2 regions of the Photobacterium nomapromontoriensis genome follow, and region 1 is predicted to be linked to the other one. Evidence: riboswitches for the same ligand, from Rfam matches in the RefSeq annotation. Region 1 holds a riboswitch; the other holds the start of a gene.
What was found. A riboswitch is a leader RNA that binds a small molecule or an ion and turns the genes downstream of it on or off. The one in region 1 is predicted to bind cobalamin.

Region 2: linked by a shared signal. The riboswitch ahead of L4D12_RS03545 (DUF4198 domain-containing protein) and the one ahead of L4D12_RS14210 (TonB-dependent receptor domain-containing protein) in region 1 are both predicted to bind cobalamin.

The regions. Positions count from the first base shown of each region.
Region 1 covers NZ_JAKJSL010000033.1:1,941-10,099, forward strand. Annotated here, with positions in the region: gene murI (glutamate racemase) at 1-63, opposite strand, end outside; gene L4D12_RS14205 (Dph6-related ATP pyrophosphatase) at 138-806, opposite strand; gene L4D12_RS14210 (TonB-dependent receptor domain-containing protein) at 851-2,668, opposite strand; cobalamin riboswitch at 2,708-2,932, opposite strand; gene trmA (tRNA (uridine(54)-C5)-methyltransferase TrmA) at 3,081-4,187, shown strand; gene L4D12_RS14220 (YijD family membrane protein) at 4,256-4,621, opposite strand; gene fabR (HTH-type transcriptional repressor FabR) at 4,645-5,277, opposite strand; gene sthA (Si-specific NAD(P)(+) transhydrogenase) at 5,595-7,010, shown strand; gene cysQ (3'(2'),5'-bisphosphate nucleotidase CysQ) at 7,055-7,888, opposite strand; gene nudE (ADP compounds hydrolase NudE) at 7,897-8,159, opposite strand, start outside.
Region 2 covers NZ_JAKJSL010000017.1:91,957-100,115, forward strand. Annotated here, with positions in the region: gene cbiQ (cobalt ECF transporter T component CbiQ) at 1-269, opposite strand, end outside; gene L4D12_RS03535 (hypothetical protein) at 266-862, opposite strand; gene cbiM (cobalt transporter CbiM) at 855-1,478, opposite strand; gene L4D12_RS03545 (DUF4198 domain-containing protein) at 1,649-2,428, opposite strand; cobalamin riboswitch at 2,544-2,743, opposite strand; gene L4D12_RS03550 (NAD-dependent succinate-semialdehyde dehydrogenase) at 3,476-4,837, opposite strand; gene doeA (ectoine hydrolase) at 4,830-6,107, opposite strand; gene L4D12_RS03560 (diaminobutyrate--2-oxoglutarate transaminase) at 6,125-7,447, opposite strand; gene L4D12_RS03565 (endo alpha-1,4 polygalactosaminidase) at 7,831-8,159, opposite strand, start outside.

The DNA of each region.
Region 1 (8,159 bases):
AATTTCTTGGTATACTGACAAACCACCGACACCAGAATCAAAAATCAATACCCGCTTCACTATCTAACCTATCAATAATGCTAATGTAGAAAGTTCATGATACTGCTAAACACTGTAAGCACCAAAAATCTCCCGCATTATTTCTCATATAATGTGTAGCGCTGGTAGTGAAAGCGAGGCTGCTGATCAATAGCTGTAAGGGATAGCTTTAACTCGCCGTTAAAGCAAGGTGCTTGAACCACCAAAGTATGAAATTCCCCGTCTTCACCGCATGGGTCAACGCCGGCTGGGAGCGATTCAATGAAGGTATGACTATACCATTGGCCACAATAACGACCATCAAGCTGACTCGTATCTACCGTAGCAACCAAAGTTCGGATCCCACAATCGATAATTTCTCTGGCCAAACTATGACTGTGCTCTCCCATCAGCGGGAACACACATTGCCAGCCTGCGGGTTCAATATAGCTACGACGATATTCAGCAATCCCATTACAAAACATATCGCCAAATGCAACCGCCTCTATGTTTAACCCACTTTGACGCAGCCCATTGATCACTAATGACTGATAGATGTCATTCGGCGGAAAAACAGTAGGCAATGCAATTTCAATTAATGGCAAACCCACCAACCTAGCTTGCTCTCGAACAACCGCTATCGGCGTTGCCTGAAAAGGCACTTCATCGACCAAATATGTGGTATATAAACCAACCACCTCATAATTAGGATCGTTGAGTAGCCGGATCAATGTCAGTGTTGCGTCTTTACCAGAAGACCAACTGACTACGGTTTTTATCGCTGACATACATTCCTTCAAAAAAGCCACCCGAAGGTGGCTTAGTGATAAGTTTAGAACTGATACGTGACGGTCGCGTAGTAACTACGCTCCTGAACGTTATAGGTATCTCTTAAGGTATACGCTTCGTCGAATACGTTAGCAATACGTCCTCGAAGTACAATATTGTCATTCAAGAAATAGCTCGCCGCGACATCAACCAACACATACGCATCCAAGGTTTCTGTATTGGTGCTATCTTCATAACTCTTGCCTTTATAAAGCGCACTCATATCAAATTGCCATTGATCCAGCAAGTAAGCGACATTCCATTTTACACTATGCTTTGCTCGACGGATCAACTGCTTACCAGTCTTAGCATCTTCAGCATCCAGATAGTCGTAGCTAACATCGTGGTATAACGGACCTGTATTAAAATGCGTTGTCAGCTCTAGGCCTTGCAAACGGGCTTCCTCGACATTCATCGGCAACCAGTCACTGAACGGATCACTGCTATCAACTGGCGCCCAAGCAATCAACTGATCAACATCATTACGATAGCCAGTAATACGCCAATCTAACCACGTATGACTACCAGAGAGTGACAGCTCATAATTGGTCGACTCCTCAGGCTTAAGTTCTGGATTACCTGAGTCCGGCCAATAGAAATCATTAAAGGTTGGTGCTTTAAAACCAGTACCTGCGCTAGCTGATAATTGGTAACTCTCTAAAAATGAATAAGCAGCAGCAACCAACCAAGTAGTATTGGTTCCGTAACTATCATTATCATCTGTACGCAGGCTACCCTCTAATTGTACATCCCCCGCACGATAGACTGTATTAATATAAGCTGCGGCGTTATCGCGCTGATCTTCTTCATAAACAGTTGTACTGTTAGAGACTGAATCACGATAAAACTCAAGCCCACCGCCCAAGCCCAGTTGCTGATTAAACTGGTAGTGATTCTGCCAATTGGCCAGTAAGCGATCGGTTTTAATTTCACTGCCGGACACTCCCTGACTATTATTTTGGGCTTTATCCTGATTGTGCGCCACCGTCACTGCACTGATGAAGTCATCACGCACATACCCAATTTTCGCAGCTATATTATACAAACTACTGTCGGTATAAGCGCCAAGAGCGCCATAGCCATCATCATAGTCAGCCTTACCATCATGGTAGTAACCCTGCAAGCTCAGCTGCCAATTTTCATTAATGGCCGTGCCGACTTCTGCAACCACATTGTGACTGTCAAAGCCGTCATCATCCTGCTCAAACGGTAACTGGCGTGCGGAGAAACCATCCGCCTGCTCTGTTTTCACCGCCAATTTTCCCCAACTATTTTGTCCTAGTGCGCCAGCAACTGAACCACTGAGCTGGGTATAACCATCACTACCAACACCAGCAGTTACTTGCGCCTGCTGCTCATCAGGCTGATAGTCTGTAATGATATTAAGTACACCACCAATGGCATCCGAACCATATAGCGCAGCCCGTGAGCCACGAATAAATTCAATTCGCTCAACCCCGGTTAACGGGATCTGGCTGAAATCGGCACTACCCAATGTCGCACTACCAATTCGTACCCCATTAATCATGACCAGTAAATGCTTAGAAGAGGTCCCTCGAACATACACTTCCGTGTTCTGACCATAACCACCAGATACAACTTGAATGCCAGGAAGGCGACGCAAAACTTCTGCCAGAGACTTCGCTTGAATGGCATCAATATCTTCTTTGGTCACGACGGAGACAGGTGCAATGACCTCTTTGAGGGGTTGTTCGAATCGGTTCGCGGTGATGACCATGACTTCATCAGCTGAAATTTGGGCGGCAGCAAGATTGGGCAGGCACAACGGCGCCAACGCCACTGCTAAAAGCGTTTTTTTCATTATATGGATACCTTAAGTCGCGTCGATTACTGAGTAGCTTTTCTACTCGGTACACTGGTCGGTCTTCGGACTTAAGAGCATGGTTGAACAACCACCTAGGCAACAACTTCCCACTTCAATCAATGGTATTGCACCATCTACAGAAGCAGTGTTTAGAACTAACGTCCATGTGCTTTCGTTCTCTATCACCGCTGCGCGTCAGTCGCGGATTTCCACCGCGTTCCCTAGCCTGAGTTCAGGCAAACCAGCGCAAGACGCATGCTAATTATCCTCTTTGTTATTGTCTAGTAAGATTTACCATATATGAGAAAATATCGCCCCTTTCAACATTTTTCTCTGGCTGAACACTGGACATCAGTCAACAATACAATAAAATCGGCGCTCTTATTTTGAGCAGCTTAAGGCAACCACTATGGCATCCACCGACATTAATCCAGCTGAGTACCAAACACAGCTAGATGAAAAAGCAGCGCGTATTCAAAATATCTTTGCCGATTTTGAAACCCCTGAGCTTGAGGTGTTTGCCTCTCCTGCCGAACACTACCGTATGCGTGCTGAGTTTCGCGTCTGGCATGAAGGTGATGAGCTGTACTACATCATGTTCAATCAGGAAACCCACGAAAAATACCGTGTTGATCAGTTCCCAGCAGCCAGTCGGTTAATCAATGACATGATGCCACTGCTGATTGAGGCGCTAAAACCGGTAAAAGCCCTTCGCCACAAACTGTTTCAGGTTGATTTCTTATCAACGCTAAGCGGTGAGATTCTGGTCTCAATGCTATACCACCGCCAGCTTGATGACGCGTGGATTGCAGAAGCAAAAGCACTAAAACAGCGCCTGAACGATGAAGGCTTCAAACTGAACTTCATCGGTCGAGCTCGTAAACAAAAAATCGTTTTGGACCAAGAGTTTGTTATTGAAAAGCTGAAGGTCAACGAACAAGTTCTAACGTATAAGCAAGTCGAAAACAGCTTTACTCAACCAAATGGTGAAGTGGCGACAAAAATGTTGGAATGGGCCGTTGACTGTACGCAGGATAGCGAAGGTGACTTATTGGAACTTTACTGTGGTAACGGTAACTTCTCTCTGGCGCTAGCCAAGAACTTCGAGCGCGTCCTCGCAACTGAACTGGCTAAACCATCCGTTGACTCCGCACAGTACAATATTGCCGTTAACAATATCGACAATGTCCAGATCATCAGGATGTCAGCAGAAGACTTTACCGATGCAATGGAAGGCCGTCGTGAGTTCCGCCGCCTGAAAGATCAAAATGTCGATCTACAGAGCTACAACTGCAACACAATCTTTGTCGATCCACCACGATCCGGCATGGACGAAGGTACTTGCCGTATGGTGCAAGGCTATGACCGCATCATGTACATTTCATGCAACCCGGACACTCTGAAAGAGAATCTGGCCATTTTAAACGAAACGCACCATATCACCCGTTTTGCTCTGTTTGACCAATTCCCCTATACCCATCACATGGAAGCGGGTGTACTGCTAGAAAGACGATAATTTCATCACGATCAAAAAAGGCGCCTCAGGCGCCTTTTTTATAGCATAACAACCGCTAGGTGCTAAACCTATGCATCAGCCTTTGGTGACATAATACCCAGCTTATAAGCTACCCAGAAGAGTAATCCCAAGCAGATTATCAGCGGTAAAAAGTTTGACCCCATTTCAGGTAAGGCGGCGCGCAAAAATGCGGAATAACCAAATGCACCGACCAAGAAACAAGCAAAAGCGATAGCTGGTGTGCCATCTGCCATGGGTTTACTCAGGTATTCTTGATACAAGCAGTACGCCGCCAATGCAAACGCAATCACTGGGAAAATAGAAAACGAAACAGCACCAGATGTTAACACTGCTAAAGTGGCATTACCGCACAGGCCGGCAAGCAATGATAATACGAGAGTTTTTCGTTCAGCTTTAATTTGTTCCTTGTTCATATCCATTCACCAACATAACGAAGTTAGAGTTTCAGCCTGAGCTCACGACGCTCACGCTCTTTTCGGTACCAGTAGGCACCCTTTGCAATCATCCGCAATTGCATAATTAATCTTTCAGCATGCTCACCACGAGCATGACTATCTAAGTCTAGCGCCTCCGCACCCGAGCTAAACACCAAGGTTACTGATGCCTCCGCCTGCGTGTAGGCTTCTTCATGGGTGACTCCTGTTTTTGCGACCAGATACTCTGTCAGCTCTGCCACAAAATGCTGAATTTCACGAGCCACCGCCGCCCTGAATGCTGGCGATGTTCCGGAACGTTCACGTAACAACAACCGAAACACGTTCGGACTGCTATCTATAAACTCCATAAAGGTTTCAACGGAGGTGCGGATCACGCTGCCTTCTTTGGCTATGCGCTGACGAGCCTGACGCATCAACTGACGTAAAATCAAACCGCCTTCATCCACCATCGTCAAACCGAGCTCATCCATATCTTTGAAGTGACGGTAAAATGAAGTCGGTGCAATCCCGGCTTCTCTGGCCACTTCCCGCAAACTAAGATTTGAAAAGCTGCGTTCGGCACTTAATTGGTTAAATGCTGCATCAATCAGTGAGCGGCGAGTTTTTTCTTTCTGCTGAGCCCTGATACCCATGGGTTTTTTGTTTCTCTTTGAATTATCTTGCGTCAAGGTTATTGTCACTATACGCGCTTTTTCACGGCCATCAAAACATAGTAATTGCTGGCTGGTGCGGAATCAAAGCCTGAACGTTGAGTTTACCTACTGGCTCACAAACTCTAACCAAACGTCAAGCATCAGCAAAAGCACCAACGACCTCCAACTTTTAACTGTTATTGCCATCAACAACGTGATCCTTCCCTCTATATGACCGCAGATAGATTCTACCTGCCTTTGTAAAAAGTTAATATAACAAAACGATAATGTTGCAAAGATGATAAGAAGGGTTAAGCATGACCACAAGTAAACATTCCACTACCCAACATTTTGATGCCATTATTATTGGCAGTGGTCCTGGTGGTGAAGGCGCCGCAATGGGATTAACCAAAGCCGGTTTCAATGTCGCCATCATCGAACGAGAAGAAAGTGTTGGAGGCGGCTGTACCCATTGGGGAACCATTCCATCCAAAGCCCTGCGCCATGCTGTTAGCCGGATCATTGAATACAACCAGAACCCCCTCTATGGCAAAAACAACGCCACCTTACACAGCACATTTAGCCAAATTCTTGGACATGCTCAGGATGTAATCAACAAACAAACCCGAATGCGTCAAGGCTTTTACGATCGCAATCAGTGCACTATCATTTTCGGTGAAGCCAGTTTTACGGGCTCCCACACTATTGCTGTAACGAAACCCGATGGCAGCGTTGAATACTACAGTGCCGATCAGTTTGTGATTGCAACGGGCTCTCGCCCTTACCAGCCAAATAATGTTGATTTCAACCATGCTCGGATCTACGACAGTGATTCCATCCTCCAACTGAAACACGACCCACGCCATATCATAATCTACGGAGCAGGCGTTATTGGCAGTGAGTATGCGTCTATCTTCCGTGGGCTGGGAGTCAAGGTTGATCTTATCAATACCCGTGATCGACTCTTAGAGTTTCTCGACAATGAAATTTCCGACTCGCTCTCTTATCACTTTTGGAACAGTGGGGTAATGATCCGCAATGGTGAAGCCTATGAGCACATTGAAGGGACGAAAGATGGTGTGATCTTACATCTGCAGTCAGGTAAAAAAATGCGTGCCGATTGCTTGCTCTACGCTAATGGCCGAACGGGTAATACCGACCGGCTTCATCTGGACAATGTCGGTCTCAACCCAGATTCTCGTGGGCAACTCAAGGTTAATCAAAATTACCGAACGGACATTGAGCACGTGTATACTGTTGGAGATGTCATTGGCTACCCTAGCCTCGCCAGCGCTGCCTATGATCAAGGCCGCTTTGTCGCACAGGCTATCGCCTATGGTGCTGCAGAAGGCCAGTTAATTGACCATATACCCACCGGGATTTACACCATACCCGAAATCAGTTCTGTCGGAAAAACCGAGCAAGAACTTACGGCAGAGAAAGTGCCCTATGAGGTTGGTCGCTCACAGTTCAAACATCTGGCCCGAGCACAAATTGCAGGCACCGAGGTCGGCAGTCTAAAAATTCTATTTCATCGAGAAACGAAGAAAATCCTCGGTATCCACTGTTTTGGCGAGCGGGCTGCCGAGATCATTCATATCGGGCAAGCCATCATGGAGCAAAAAGGCGAAGGCAATAATATAAATTATTTTGTCAATACGACGTTTAACTACCCAACGATGGCCGAAGCCTTCCGCGTAGCTGCACTCAATGGCCTAAATCGACTATTTTAATATTAATAATAAAAACGGAGCATCGAGCTCCGTTTTTTACATGGTTAATTTATACTGATAAGCCGGTTATCTGGCGTCAATATCGATGCCCACGGCAATGACTCATCACCCAAAGTGATGAAGTTTGGATTTTCCAGTGTGTCGCGTTGGTTATAAGACAACGGTGACAGATGTGTATTCAAAATCCGTCCACCCGCCTCTTCAACAATACACTCAGTAGCAGCCGTATCCCATTCTCCAGTAGGCCCCAAACGCAAGTAGCAATCAACGACACCTTCCGCCACTAAGCAAGATTTCAAGGCCGCGGATCCCAATGGAACCAACTCATAGTTCAGAGCGGGATCCAGCCTGTTGGTGATCATCCCAATATCCTGCCGACGGCTGATAGCGACCGCGAGAGATTGGGTTGGTAGTTCATATTTATGAGTTGATATTCGGACTGACTCGCCTTCTGGGGTGGTTTTCCAGGCGCCTTTACCTTGATAAGCATAATAAGCAACACCTGAAACTGGCGCATAGACGACACCCATTATTGGTTTATGGTTATCGACCAAGGCGATAATCGTGGCAAAATCACCACTGCCCGCAATAAACTCCTGTGTACCATCAAGCGGATCCACCAGCCAGTAACGCGACCAACCTCTCCGCTCTGACAAGGGGATCTCTGCATCTTCTTCAGAAAGTACCGGGATATCTGGCGTCAACGCAGACAAACGAGTAACAACCAGCTTATGTGCGGCTAAATCTGCACTGGTGACAGGTGTATTATCTTGTTTAATGTGCTTTTCAAACTGGCCTCGCTGATAAATATCTAAAATCACCTGCCCAGATTCACGTGCGATATCAATAACCTTGGGTAATAGACTCGATAAATCCATCTCCGCTCCTATTGTGACAGCTGTTGAAGGGCGAGAAACAAGGCAGCAATGCTTCTTGCTTCGGCAAAATCAAGATGAGTAAGCAGTTCTTCAGCTTGATTGAGAGGCCAGCGAACAACCTCTAATGGCTCAGGCTCATCGCCTTCAAGTTGCTCTGCATACAGGTCTTGAGCCAAAAACAACGTCATCCGACTGGAAAAATATGAAGGGGCCAAAACCACTTCTTTCAATGGTCGTAATGTTTGAGCGCCAAACCCAATTTCTTCTTTCA
Region 2 (8,159 bases), on a different contig from region 1:
GTCTCTCCGGGCTCGGTAAACGGCAATAACACAACAGTTAACAGGATTACACCATCAACGGCAGCAAGACGTTTCAACCCCGCTTTTATTTTCACAGGGCTCTTTTGCCAGAAATGTACCGCCAGTACCGTATAACCAAACAATGGTAACCACTGCTCACTGAATACCACCGCGCAGGCAACAACCAATACCAGCAATAAGCGTACCCGAGGGGCTGCATTCACTGAGCGGGTCGATAACGTTGTGGTCGTAAGCAGTGCTTCAATCATTGTCGACGTGCCCGAAACCAGACAAACAACCCGAACACCCCAAAGATGTAGCCCACGCCGCCCAGAATATCGTGCATTCTGACCTTCGCTTCATATTGATCAATCTGCTCGCGTAAAGGACGAATGGCTTTGGCTATTGCCTGCTCTAGCTGAGCGGTATTCACAGAAGCTGAAACAGGTGGAGCTGCATTTGCAGCAGAAGCATCAGCCTGCGAACTCGTGGCAACCGCAGGCGCATCAACCGTAAATTCTGACGCAGACACCGTATAGGATGCGACATGACCTTGCCCCGCATCCGCCCTCACGTCATAATCAAGTACCGCTAAATTCTCGAAACGGAATACGCCCTCTGCATTGGTTTTTGTATTGGCAATAACATTCTGATTAGCAATAATTTCTACCGTTGAATCCGTCGCCATCTGACCACCGGAAAAGTAGACTTCGCCTTCAATAGCTTGCCCGTCAACCCAGGCAAAAACTTTCATTCTGTGTGCATAAGCCTGCGGTGAACTGATTACCGTTATCCCTAATGCAAGCGCAAGCACGCTACAGGCATAGGTTGCACGACGACAGACGGTACGAAAATTAATCATGACATTTTCCTTTGGCATCACAGAAACAACGATTTGCAATGGATGGGCGTACTTTGCACAACAACTTAAATGCAAATGCAGAAACGATGCCTTCAATTAACGCAACGGGCAAATGCCCTAACACGACAAGCTTGGCGCTGGTCATAAAACCATCTCCCGATAGTGACAATGACAATGCCACCTGCAAAGCGGTGAGTATTACTGCAAAAAAACCGGCTAAAAATCCGATAGCAACATCAGGTAAACGGCCTATAAATGGCTTCAGGGCAAAGCCCACGATGACAGCAGGCAACGCAATATTGGCGCAATTGGTACCCAAAACCACGACGCCACCGAAACCAAAAAAGACCGCTTGTAAAATCAACCCTATTAAGACAACAGGAAATGCCGCCCAGCCAAGGAGTAATCCAATTAACCCATTGAAAATAAGATGAACACTGGAAGGACCAAGCGGTATATGAATAAGTGACGCGACAAAAAAACAAGCGGAAAGCACTGCCGCTTGGGGTAGCTTTTCATCCGATAGCCCTCGCAACCCCAAGACAGTGCCAACCACGGTTATTACCGCCCCCACCGCAAGAACTGGCGTCGCCAAGACGCCGTCAACAATATGCATGGTACAAGTCCTTAATTAATACCCAAACATCCTCAAGATGCTTGTTTCAGTGAAAAGTTATTGGCATCTAAACAAGGCGTAAATTTACAAACTTAATGGCTCTACATTAAAAATCTACAACACCGAATTGACGCCAATAACACTCCCTTTAAGAGAATAAGTCAGTACGCCTAGAGGGAGCTTGGGGCGATATCTTTAACTTGCAGCCACATTACGCCAGCACGCTCGTGAGGGTATGCTTTGCCATTAATAGAAATAGGTTGATCGTCTTCAACCAAAGCAGCGATTCCCCACCAGCCTTGTTTAGGTAGCGCCACAGTAAATTCACCGGCTGTATTGGTCACGGCTTGCTGGGTCAGGTAAGCATCACTCGGCACGGGTATTCCCTGCTTGTTGTAATACTCCACTTCGATGTCAACACCCGCAGCTGACTTGCCATTAACCAGCACTTTCCCGGTAAAAATACTATTGGTCCACAGCGCATATGGTCGAGTAAGAGGCATAATTTCAACTGGAGTATTGAGCTGAACTTGCCAGTTTCCACCAGCAGCAAAGGCATCAACAACCACTTTGGCCGATTGCGAGATAGCTACATTTTCTGTTTCATCGATATAAGGTTGCTGCTCCGCAAAAAACGTATAAGTGCCTGGTCGGCGTAAAGGATAATTTAGCGCCCAGCCTGTTGCAGCCCCGTAGGGTGTGGATATCAACGAATCCGTTAAGTCGGTCAGCTTGTTATTCATAACAACACCAACGGTTGGCTTAACAATATCCATTGTCGGCCCCATTGACATGGGATGAGTAAAGTAAACCGGGAAATGTAATTTTTTACTGTCACCTTTGTCGATGACTTGTTGCTCGGGGAACATGGTTAAAAAATGAGCCTGTACCACAGCAGGAGACAATACCGCGGAGACGATCAGAGGGATATACAAAAAATTCCGTTTCATATCTAATCACAAAGTTAATTTTTTAAAATATGTGCTAGATACAGATGCGAGAAATAGCTGAACGCTACCATTGATAGCCGATCACCTTCACCACTGAGTTTTCCCGCTCAGCATCCAGAAGCGTTGTGTGATAGCAGGTTTCCTGACTGACGACTAAAACGCATTTCCCTCCTTCCCGATTGCTCAGTGGTTTGGGTAATACTCATCGCTTACAGTTGCGGGTACAGTTCAGGATTTTAACCTGATTCCCTCTTAGCCGTGATGGCACTATCGTTGTTGCACGTTAATTAGAGCACTAATAACCAACTAACTAATTGATTGAAATCAATTTTCAACGAGCCTGATATTGAGCAATATCACATTAAGGCAATTACATCGAAGGATCTAAGCTGAAATGGGATAATAATTGCCCTTATCTCTTATTTATACATAGTGGGCATTTTTTGAGCACAAGCAAATAGTTGAGCGCTTTATACTCTCTTCTCTACCCTCTCATTATGTTGTGCTGAATTTTGCTGATATATACACCAATAAGCTATCAGCTGCATACTCTCTATGTCATTGCTTGCTTCCAATTTGTAAACCATAGAATAACAAGGCAATTTTGATATTATCCAAAGGGGACCCGGCGAATTGATACCAAGTTGATACTGTTTTATTTTCTTTAAATTATAAGATAGACAAACAGGATCTATAAAACGTATGCAATGCGGTCATACCCGCAGTGGGTTCATTTCATAATGGAAAAAATATTTAGTTTACGGAAATAACAATAAAAAGGAATATATGGGTGAAAAGGAAGGATTCTCAATCAATGCGAGGGAAAGTGAATACTCAAGCGCTCGCTATTTTAAAACGCACAAGAGATAATTTTCTTGTGCGATATAGTCAATCTAAATAGTCTATTTATAATAAATACACAGGTTCTTAACTTATTGAACGCGCGATAAGTAGACAAATTAATAATGTAATGGCCGATTCAAAATCGACCATTACATTTTTACTATGACGATAACGAGTCACATAACTGTGGTTAGCTGTCATCACCTACTTAATCCAAATTTGCTTTGCGTTAATAAACGCCTTTATCCCCTGCTCACCGAGCTCTCGGCCAAATCCGGATTTTTTTATCCCGCCACTGGGCAAGCGAGGGTCGGTTTTTACAATACCGTTAATCGCCACTTGTCCTGTTTCTAGTCGCTCAGCCAACGCTAATGCTTTCGCACTGTCGCAGCTCCATACACCTGCGCCCAATCCGTATTCACTGGCGTTAGCCACCTGTAGCGCTTCATCGGTATCACGGACAGGGCAAACCACCATTACCGGACCAAACACTTCTTCTTGCATGGCACACATGTCAGCATGGGCATCAGTCAACAAGGTCACAGGATAAAAATAACCGTCACCTTCTGGTAATTCGCCTCCGAGTAAACAATTTGCACCTTGAGCGATGCTACCCATCACTTGGCGATGTAAATTAGCACGCAAATCCTCGCGGGCAATAGGCCCAACATCCGTGACGGGATCATTGGGATCCCCCACGATCAACATTTCAAGTCGTTGCTTTAACCTTCCAACAAATTCATCATAAATACTTTGCTCAACCAAAATCCGTTTGGCCGCAATGCAAGATTGTCCGGCATTGATAATACGTGAAAGTACCGCAATATCGGCTGCTGCATCTTGATCGGCATCTTCAAGCACAATAAAAGGATCGGACCCACCCAGTTCCAACACTGCATGTTTAATCTCTGCCGCCGCCGTCGCAGCAACAATACCACCAGCTTGAGCAGATCCAGTAAACGATACCGCTTGGATGTGTGGATGACGAATCGCATCAGCAACATCTTCGTTCGCAATTGGTAAATTCACCACAAGCCCCTCGGGGGCACCGGCATCTCTGAACACCTGCTCGATGGCCTCAGCACAGCCCGGAACATGGGGATCATGCTTCATGACACAGCTGTTACCCGCCATGAGCGCGGGGGCCAAAAACCGAAACGCAATCCAGAGCGGCGCATTCCACGGTAAGACGCCCAGCAAGGCACCGATGGGCTGATAATGCACATAGCTCTGAGAGGCATCGCTATTGATAACATCATCTTGCAAATACGTCGCGGCATGCTCGGCATAGTGATCGCAACACCAAGCCGCTTTGTCCACTTCCGCCCCTGCTTCCTTGACTGGCTTGCCCATTTCATCGGTCATTAACTGAGCGAGCTTGGTTTTATCTTGGCGAAGCTGGGCTGCGACCCGTTTTAGCATGCTGGCACGTTGCTCCAAGCTGCATTCACGCCAACTCAGATACCCCTGCTGCGCGTAAGCTATCTTTTGCTGCGTCTGCTCGGATGCCAATGTGGCGTAGCGTTGAATCAACTTACCCGTTGCGGGATTAATCACATTAAACATCTTTGGCCTCCTGCACATTGACGATATTACGATCAGCGGGTTGCTCCTTTGTCGGCTGAGATTTTCGGGACGGCTTACTGGTCAGTATCTCAGACGAATTGGCGGCTGACGGGTGCACAACAAAGTCCTTATCTAAAGTGAAAAAGGACTCAATACCCGTATCGGTGACATAAATCGTATCGGAAATGCCACAGGTTTTATTACCATCCACCCCCCACATCCAAGGGATAATATGAAAGGTCATCCCTTTTCTTAAAACGGTCGAGTCCCCTTGTTTTAAGCTACAGATGTAACCTTCATCCCAACTGGGTGGAAATGCAATACCAATGGAATAACCCGAACGGGTGATCAGCCGTGCACCCACATCGTTATGAGAAATAATATTGCGTACCAAATTATCCACATCCGACACCGTCATACCTGGCTGGACATATCCATGCAAGGTCTCCAGCGCGACTTTCATTAGCTCTTGAGCTTTATACATAGAATCGTTCAATGGACCATTCACAACAGTACGCATCATGGCAGTGTGATAGCGTCGGAAACAGCCACTCATTTCAATAAACACATGCTCGTTCGGCCCGACAATACGCCCTTCCCACGTAGCATGGCCTATCATGGTTCTGGGACCGGAGGTCACATAAGGCATAACTGCCGGGGCTTCCCCACCCGCTCTAAACATCGCCGCACTAATAGCAGCACCAATCTCATTTTCACTCACCCCAGCAACGGCAGCTTCCAGTCCCGCTTTCATCCCCACCTCTGTGGCAAAGGCCGCTTTTTTCATCAACTCGATTTCAGCAGCTGATTTGCAAATTCGGCCTTCTTCCACAATGCCAAAGCAATCTAGTAGCTTGCCCTCGGTTAAAGTGGTGTGGATAAAATCTTGCTGATATGCCGGGAAAAAATAGCTATTACGCTCATAGCCAATCCGCTTATTACTCAGATTAAACTCACGCAGCGTTTCCACGAGCATCTGAATGGCATCCCCGGTATCAGGGTAAGGTCGGCTATGCTCCACCCAAGTACGCTCAATCACATTAGACTCTTCCAGCGCTCGGGTGATCATGATGGGCTCTTGATCCAACGGCACAATCAGCGCTTGAAAATAGGAATAGCCTGTCGTCTGGTAGTCAGTTAAATACATGATATTTTCAGGATCGGTGATCACCACCGCGTCCAAACAGCGTTCCGCAATGCGTACTCTCAGCGCAGCAAGGCGTTCTTGATACTCCTCTGGCGCAAACGTCATATCATCTCGGTTTTTCATTCAGCCTCCTGTATCCTTCAGACTTTATCGACGTTATTATTCTCATCAGCCGGTTTGACTATGCTCACTCTGTCGGTTAACGCTTTGTCTATTGCGTTGGAAACAATTCGCAGTCCTTTTTCAAGGTACTCATCTTCAATGGTCAATGGCGGGATCAACTTGATCACCTGCCCACCAGTTCCGCAGGCGCCTAACAACAAGCCATGGCTGAAACAGTCGCTGACCACCTGTTTCGCCGCCTCGCCGTCTTTCAGATCAATGCCAATCATCATGCCTTTTCCCCGAATCTGTACTTGCGAATGGCGATGTAAGTCAGCCAAGTGCTGATGCATCATGGCCGCTTTGCGTTTGACCTCATCCATGCATTGTTCATCTTCGAAGTAGCGCAATGCCTGTGCCCCGCCGATAAACGACAAGCTTTGGCCACGAAACGTCCCGGTATGCTCACCGGGATGCCAATGATCATCCCATTGGGGCTTCACTAGATTCATGGCGATCGGTGTACCAAGACCGCCTAAACCCTTGGCCAAACAGATGATATCGGGGTCGATGTCATAATCATCAAAACTAAAGAACGATCCCGTGCGTCCCATTCCCGCCTGGATGTCATCGACAATCAGCAGCGCATCAATCTCTTTCGCTAAGGCCGCGAGGTTTTTCAGCCAGGTTTTATCGGCCACATGCACCCCGCCTTCGGCTTGCACAACCTCCACCAAAAAAGCCGCAGGCAACTCTAATCCTGAGGATGAATCGTGATACTGCGCGGCCAGCTGCGACAGGGCGACATGGCCATCAATATACCCCTCATCGGCATTACCGCTTTCTTGTACGCCACCAAAGGGATAATGTTGAACATGATTTAGTGGCACCCCCGCTGCCCCACGAAAGTAGCTATTGGCGGTAGCAGCGAGCGAACCTAACGTCATGCCATGAAAAGCATGATTAAACGCAACCACAGTCTGTCGCCCTGTTACCCGCCTAGCCAGCTTTAAAGCCGCTTCCACCGCATTAGTACCCGTGGGGCCGACAAATTGCATTTTGTGCATCATATTCCGTGGTTTTAACACCACATCGACGAATTTCTCCATAAATTCACGCTTAATCCGCGTACTCATATCCAGACTATGCAAGACGCCGTTTTGCTGAATGTACTTGATGACAGCTTCGGTCATATGTTTGTTGTTATGACCGAAATTCAGCACCCCGGCACCGGCAAAAAAATCGATATATTCTCGGCCTTTCTCATCAATTTGAATGGCGTTATAAGCCGTATCAAATACCGTTGGGTAGATGCGGCAATAGCCGCGTAAATTGGATTCGCGTTGATCGAAGATGCTCATAATCCGACTCCTAGGCTATCGGTTAGATACTTTGTTTACGTAATCAATACGCTAAGGCCAAAAACAGTTTCGGCCATTGCAAAACTAACAATGTAAATAGAAAGACAAGGCGGCAAGCCCTTACTCGGTATTACGGAAAGGAGGGGGAGATTAACAGTGCGGAGACATAAAGGTCGGGTTACAACCCGTGACAAGACCGGAGTGCGGTTTGAGATAAATAATCTGCATCAGTTTCATGCTGCTCCTCCGTTTGCTGCAAACTGTTACTTGCTTGAAAACACCTTCATTATGATAAGGCAACACAGAAGAAATGATGACTTGGTATAACACTTGTAATAGTAAAGTTGGCACAGGGTCATGGGCTTTGCAACTTTGCGCTTAGGTTATAAACAACTCATCCGAAATGTATCGTCCAAATCAAGGGGTAAAATTAAAGTGCTAAACTGCATTTCCCTTGATTTTGTACACATCGCCTCTCTATCTTCCTTATTGTTGATATATTTCTTATCATATTCAGCATTCAGTACTGCTTTCCCTTTATCAATAAAAGGCGTGAGCATCTGACATTCTTGATATTCAAAACATTGTTCATTCACAGCAAAATCATAGTAATCAACTAACTCATTCACTTGATCAAGATTATTTTTCAATCCAACAGACAAGTTTCTGGCATGAGCTTCATTGGCGATCAAACGGTTAAACGTCAATTGAT